DNA from 2 places in the Pandoraea norimbergensis genome. Region 1 is predicted to be linked to the other one. Evidence: riboswitches for the same ligand, from Rfam matches in the RefSeq annotation. Region 1 holds a riboswitch; the other holds the start of a gene.
The links. A riboswitch is a leader RNA that binds a small molecule or an ion and turns the genes downstream of it on or off. The one in region 1 is predicted to bind thiamine pyrophosphate.
Positions count from the first base shown of each region.

Region 1 (3,410 bases):
TACTGCGCATCGGTAAAGGTTTGCGGCGGCGACGGGAAGGCAAGCGCAGCCGCCAGCGTATCGATCGGCAGATAGCTCTGTTGCGACAGGAACAGGACGCGCGCATTGGCGGGCACGTTGACTTGTCCGCTGCCGAATGGCCACAGACCGGCCAGCGCTCGCAACATCGTGCTCTTGCCGCAGCCCGAGCGCCCGCGTACCAGCCAGCGTGAGCCGCGTGCAAAGGCAAACGAGCCGACGTTCGCGAGCGGTGCGCCGTTCGGCAGTGCGAGTTGCAGATCGGTGGCGGCAAACGCGGGTGCTGCTCCGGCCTGCGCGGGGACGACAGCAATGCCACCGGCGCGCGGCGGTTCGTCGATCACGCGTGTAAATTCCCGTAACCGGTTGATCGTGGCTTTCCAGTCGGCCAGCGTCGTGAAGCTGTTCACGAACCAGGAGAAACCGTCACTGACCTGTCCGAAGGCATCGATGATGCGCATCAACACGCCGAGCGTGAAGGCGCCCGCGAAGTACCGGGGCGCTGCTGCCATGATCGGAAACACGATGGCGATCTGGCCGTAAATCGAGTTCGCGAAAATCAGCCGCTTGGTGACGACCATGATCTGCCACCAGTTGTCGCGCACCGCGCCAAAGGCCGATTTCAGGCGCGAGAGCTCGGCGCCTTCGCCGCGATACAGCGCGATTTGTTCCGAGCTTTCGCGCAGGCGCACCAGCAGAAAACGGAAATCGGCTTCCACTTGTTGCTGGCGATAGCTGAGTCCGACGAGCGGGCGGCCGACCTTGAAGATGAAGAACGAGCCGACCACCGCATAGAGAGCCGCCACCCAAACCATGTACCCGGGCACCGTCACGTTCATCGTGCCGAGCGCAAACGAGACGGCCCCCGAAATCGTCCAGAGAATCGTGACGAACGAGAACAGCGAGACGAGCGTGGTCAGCAGATCCAGCGAGAGCGCCAGCGAGGAATTCACGAGCGTACGAATGTCTTCGGAAATACGCTGGTCGGGGTTGTCTGCGAGATGATCGCGCTCGATGCGGTAATAGGCCTGACGCGTGAACCACTTCGTCAGGTTCGTATCCGTGACCCACTGCCGCCACTTGATTTCCAGCATCTGCCGGAAGTACGTGCGAAACGTCGCGATGATGATGAAGCTGAACGCCAGCACGGCGAACTCCATCAGCGACGAGGTGAAGACCGGCCAGTTGCGCTTGTCGAGGGCATCGTAAAAGCGCGCGTTCCATGCGTTCAGGCGCACGTTGATAAACACCACTGCGAGATTCAGCGCGATCACGAGCAGCAGCAGCCGGCGTCCCTCCCAGCGCTTTTCGGAGACCCAGTACGGCCGGATCAGTTGCCATGCCGTGGGTGATTTCGGGGGTGTTGGCGCGGGCTTCGCCGGATCGGAGGCGCCCGGCGGCGGAACCTCCGGCGAGGCTGGGGGCGTGGGTGGCGTCGGCGTGTGGGCCATGATCGTCTGGCGGCGTTGCCGCAGTGGTGCAACGTTTTATGAGGAGTGCCCGGCGGCGCGCGGCCGCGCGTGTTCCGGATCGAGTGCCCGACGACGCCCCGACGGCTTCACCGGTACCCAACGGTTCGTTTGACCGTCGTCTTCCTCAGTGTGTTGCACGATTCCCGGCCCAGGGCTCGCGTCACGCCGAAATTCAGTTTACGCGCTGTTACAACGCCCGGGAAAAACGTCAAAAAACGAGACGCGTCGAGCGTCTACCCACCCGGGAAGCCAGCTTGCACGGGCGTCGGCATCTATGTTGTAATGGCTGCGGGCGAAACAGGGGTGCTCCGTATCGAACGCGGGTGTAGACCATGCGTGACGATCGCGGGGCTGAGAGAGACCCTTTGCACCCGACCCGGGTAATACCGGCGTGGGAAGTTTCCGACTCCTCCAGTGGGGTAAGGTGCCTGGCACCGTTTCGTCCTTTTGCTTTCATGAGGAAAGGACCCCATGCGTTACCTTCCGCAAATTCCTTCGCATTGCCCTGAGTGCCTGCACGCCGTGATGGCCTGTGCGGGCGTGCGCGTATGAGCGCCTCGACTTCACGTCCCGACGTTGCCGTGCTCGGCGGAGGCCTGTCCGGGCGCCTCGTCGCGTGGCAACTGATTCGCACCGGCGCGCGTGTCGCGCTCTATGAGCGCGGCGATGCCGACGGCTCGTCCGCAGCCGGTTGGGTGGCCGCCGCCATGCTCGCGCCGCTGGCCGAAGCGGCCGTGGCCGAGCCGAGCATCGTCGAAATGGGCGCCGTCGGGCTGGAGCGCTGGCCCGGGCTGATCGACGGACTTCCCGAACACGTGTTCTTCCAACGCAACGGCACGCTCGTCGTGTGGCACCAGCCTGACCGCGCCGAAGCCGTCATGTTCGACCGTCGCATGCGCGCTAACGCCCCGCCTGAACTGCTGCGCGGTGGTGTCGAACGTCTTGGCGGTCAAGGGGCGAAATCGCTTGCCGATGTCGAACCCGCGCTCGCCGGCCGCTTTCAGGAAGGCTGGCTGCTGCCCAACGAGGGCCAGCTCGATAACCGCCAGTTGCTGCGTGCACTCGCCGCAGGGCTGGCAAAAGCCGGTGCCGACCTGCACTGGAACACGGAAATTACCGAAGGGGACTACCCCGACGCGGGTCTCGTCATCGACTGTCGCGGTCTGGGCGCGCGCGCGGCGCTCACGCAGCTTCGCGGCGTGCGCGGTGAAGTGGTGCGTATTCACGCACCGGGGATCGGCCTGCGCCGTCCGGTGCGATTGCTGCATCCGCGTTATCCGATCTACATCGCGCCTAAAGAGAACGATCTCTATGTGATCGGCGCGACCGAGCTTGAATCCGAAGACATGTCGCCGATGACGGTGCGCTCGGCGCTCGAATTGCTATCGGCAGCGCATTCGCTGAACCCTGCGTTCGGCGAGGCGCGCATCGTCGAGTTGAACGTCAACTGCCGCCCGGCGCTACCCGATCACCTGCCGCGAGTGCAGTGGGACGGCGCGCGGTTGTTGCGCGTGAACGGTCTCTACCGGCACGGCTATCTGCTGGCGCCGGCGGTGACCGGCGAAGCGTGCGCACTGGCGCAGGCATTGATGCAAACGAAGGGCGCGCCAACAGCAGTGGGAGACGCGCTCGATTGGGAGACGTGGCGAGCAAGCCGGCCTTGGCCGGACCTGTTCCGCCGGGCTTGAGAGGGAACAGTACGCAATGGATATCCAGATCAATCAACAGACGCTGAGCGTGGCCGATGCGGCAACGCTCGCCGAAGCACTCGCCGCTTACGGCGCTAAGCCGCCTTTTGCGGCCGCCGTGAACGGACAGTTCGTGCCCAAGACGCAATACGCCGCGCGCCAACTCGTGCAGGGCGACAAAGTCGATGTCGTGCAACCGGTCGCCGGAGGCTGAAATGAACGCAATTACCGA
Region 1 covers NZ_CP013480.3:5,748,342-5,751,751, reverse strand. Annotated here, with positions in the region: gene AT302_RS25200 (ABC transporter ATP-binding protein/permease) at 1-1,469, opposite strand, end outside; TPP riboswitch at 1,780-1,905, shown strand; gene AT302_RS25195 (FAD-dependent oxidoreductase) at 2,039-3,178, shown strand; gene thiS (sulfur carrier protein ThiS) at 3,195-3,392, shown strand; gene AT302_RS25185 (thiazole synthase) at 3,394-3,410, shown strand, end outside.

Region 2 (3,410 bases), 850 kb from region 1:
GGAGCTTCGTCGCAGTACTCGAGCTGGAGATCCATGTTCTCCTTGATGAGCTGCATCGGCACGTGACCCGGGCCTTCGATCATCACCTGCACGTCATGCTTCCACGCAATTTGCGTGAGTTCGCCGAGCGTCTTCAGTTCCGAGAGCTGGGCTTCGTCGTTGGCGTCGTAAATCGAGCCCGGACGCAGGCCATCGCCCAGCGAGAAGGCCACGTCATAGGCCTTCATGATTTCGCAAATCTCTTCGAAGTGCGTGTACAGGAAGCTTTCCTTGTGGTGCGCGAGGCACCACTTGGCCATGATCGAACCGCCGCGGCTCACGATACCCGTCATGCGGTTGGCGGTCATCGGCACGTAGGCGAGACGCACACCCGCGTGGATCGTGAAGTAGTCGACGCCTTGCTCGGCCTGCTCGATGAGCGTGTCGCGGAACATTTCCCACGTCAGGTCTTCGGCCTTGCCGTTGACCTTTTCGAGCGCCTGATAGATCGGCACCGTGCCGATCGGCACCGGGCTGTTACGCAGAATCCACTCACGCGTTTCGTGGATGTGCTTGCCGGTCGACAGATCCATGACCGTGTCGCCGCCCCAGCGGATAGCCCACGTCATCTTGTCGACTTCTTCGCCGATCGACGACGTCACGGCCGAGTTGCCGATGTTCGCGTTGATCTTCACGAGGAAGTTGCGGCCGATGATCATCGGCTCCGATTCCGGGTGGTTGATGTTGTTCGGGATGATGGCGCGGCCGCGGGCGATTTCGCTGCGCACGAATTCCGGCGTGATCTCGGCGGGCAGGCTGGCGCCGAAATGCTGACCCGGGTGCTGGCGCGAGAGCAGCTTGGCAAGGCGCTCGCCCTGCGGGCCGGCGTTGCGCACGCTCTCGATGTATTCCTGACGGCGCAGGTTTTCGCGAATGGCGATGTATTCCATCTCGGGCGTGATGATGCCCTGACGTGCGTAGTGCATCTGCGTCACGTTCTTGCCGGCCTTGGCGCGGCGCGGCGTGCGGTGCAGGCCCGGGAAACGCAGGTCGGTCGTCGCCGAGTCGTCGGCACGCTCGCGGCCATACGCCGACGAAAGCCCCGGCAGCGCTTCGGTGTCGCCGCGCTCTTCGATCCAGGCGGCACGCACGGCGGGCAGGCCCGAGCGGATGTCGATCTTGGCGTCCGGATCGGTGTACGGACCCGACGTGTCGTAGACGAAAATCGGCGGGTTCTTTTCACCGCCGAAGCTCGTGGGCGTGTCGGATTGCGAGATTTCACGCATCGGAACACGCAGGTCCGGGCGCGAACCGTTCACATAGATCTTGCGGGAATTGGGCAGCGGTGCGATCGCGGCTTCGTCCACGCGCGCGTTGGCTGAGAGGAACTTCGGATTGGCGTTCATGCAATGTCTCCTGGCGGGGCACGTGTTGACGCCGACAAATTCGGCGCAAAGCGGCTCAGGAGCATGAACGGGGGCGAGTGACTTCTACGCTCCCTGCGCTGGCATTATCCAGATCAGGTTCTAAGGGTATTTCTCACCCACAACTCACGTTGCAGGACCCCTGCGCTAGCTTTGCGGCAACGATACACCGACATGACACGCAAACACAAGCGCGATATGTCCCGAAAACCATCCGAAAATTGTTCCGATGCGACAACGGAAAAATGCTGCGCTGCGTCATCCGCGATGCGATTTTTCATCGTCGTCGAAGGCGAGGGAGACACGTTTGGCGACATCGCTTGCGCTCGTTTGCGGCACATTCGTGAAGCTCATCACGAGGGCGGGTGGTAACTGCCGCTCGATACGGAAGTAGGACAGCGCCCCCGGCGCCAGCCCGTGAACATGGGCGGCACGGCACACCGCACGATCGTCGCGATGCGGCTCGATCCAGCCCAGCAAATGCATACCGCCCGCCTGTTGCGCGAGTTCGATACGCCCGGGAAGATGCTGCCGCAACGCGTCGGCCAGTGCCGTCCGGCGCTCACCGTAAAGCTGACGCATACGACGAATGTGGCGGCTGAAATGGCCTTCCGTGATGAAGTCTGTGACGGTCGCCTGTTCGATCCAGCCGTGCACGGGTGAGAGCAGCGCGGTGGCTGCCGTGAAGTCGTCGCATAACGCGGGCGGCACGACGAGATAGCCAAGCCGCAGGCCGGGAAACAGCACTTTGCCGAACGATCCCGCGTAAAGCACGCGCTCGCCACCGTCCAGACTCTTCAAGGCGGGCAACGGCGCACCGGTATAGCGGAATTCGCTGTCGTAGTCGTCTTCGACGATCCATGCCTGATTGGCCTGCGCCCAGTTGAGCAAGGCGAGACGGCGTTCCAGCGGCAACGCTACCGACAGCGGCGACTGGTGCGAGGGCGTAATTACCGCGAGGCGCGCGTGGCGGGCACGGCGTTCACCCTCGGCGACGTCGAGCCCGTCGCTGTCGACGGGCACGGGCACCAGGGTGGCCTTCACCATCCGCAAGGCTTCGTGTGCCCGGAAATAGCCGGGGTCTTCGCACCAGACGGCGTCGCCCGGCTGCAACAGCAGGCGGGCGATCAGTGCCAGCGCGCCCTGAAAGCCCGTGGTGACGATGACCTGCGCCGGGTCGCAGTGAATGCCACGCGCAATGGCCAGATACCCGGCAATAGCCTCGCGCAGGGGTGCCAGACCGGCGGCGTCCTGATAGCTGAGCGCGTCGGCTGGCAAGTGGCGGGCATGGCGTGCCGCGAGGCGCGCCCACAACTTGCGGGGGAATTCGTCGAATGCCGGCATGCCGTTCTGTAACGGCAATGGGGTGCCGTGCGCGCTGAGCGGCACGTAACTCGGGTTTTCGATGCGATGGTTCCGGCGCGGCGCGCGAGGGCTACCGATGGCGGGTGGCTCATCAGGGTTCAGGCGGGCGGTTTTTTCGTCGCCGATGCGGCCATGACCGGTATCGCGAGGCAAGACTTTCGCCGCCGCGTCGAGTCGCGTGCCGCTCAAGTGCGGGTTCACGCGGCTGCCGGCGGCACCGCGTCCGATCACGAAGCCCTCGGCTACCAGCCGCTCGTAGGCGGCTTCGACGGTGCCGCGTGCGACGCCGAGCTCACTGGCCAAGGCGCGCGTGGATGGCAGCCGCGACGAGGGCGCGAGCTTGCCCGAGAGAATGCCCTCGCGAATACGCTCATACAGCGCACGGTAGGTCGGCATGCCGGTGGCTTGGGCGGCGTCGGCAAGGCGCAGGGCGCTGAGGTCTGAGGTGTCGCGCATAGGGACGGTCTCCGGCGTCTTTTTGGCCTACCGATTCTATTCGGTTTTGGCTCTTTCGAAGCAGGCCAAGAGCCCGTATCGTTACATCCATCGACTGACTTCCCGACACTCAACGGAGACTTAAAAAATGCAACGTCTGAACTACATCAAAGCCTCGCCGCGTGCCTACGAACACATGGCAGCCCT
Region 2 covers NZ_CP013480.3:4,902,915-4,906,324, reverse strand. Annotated here, with positions in the region: gene thiC (phosphomethylpyrimidine synthase ThiC) at 1-1,385, opposite strand, end outside; TPP riboswitch at 1,459-1,557, opposite strand; gene pdxR (MocR-like pyridoxine biosynthesis transcription factor PdxR) at 1,662-3,224, opposite strand; gene AT302_RS21375 (carboxymuconolactone decarboxylase family protein) at 3,352-3,410, shown strand, end outside.
Region 2: linked by a shared signal. The riboswitch ahead of thiC (phosphomethylpyrimidine synthase ThiC) and the one ahead of AT302_RS25195 (FAD-dependent oxidoreductase) in region 1 are both predicted to bind thiamine pyrophosphate.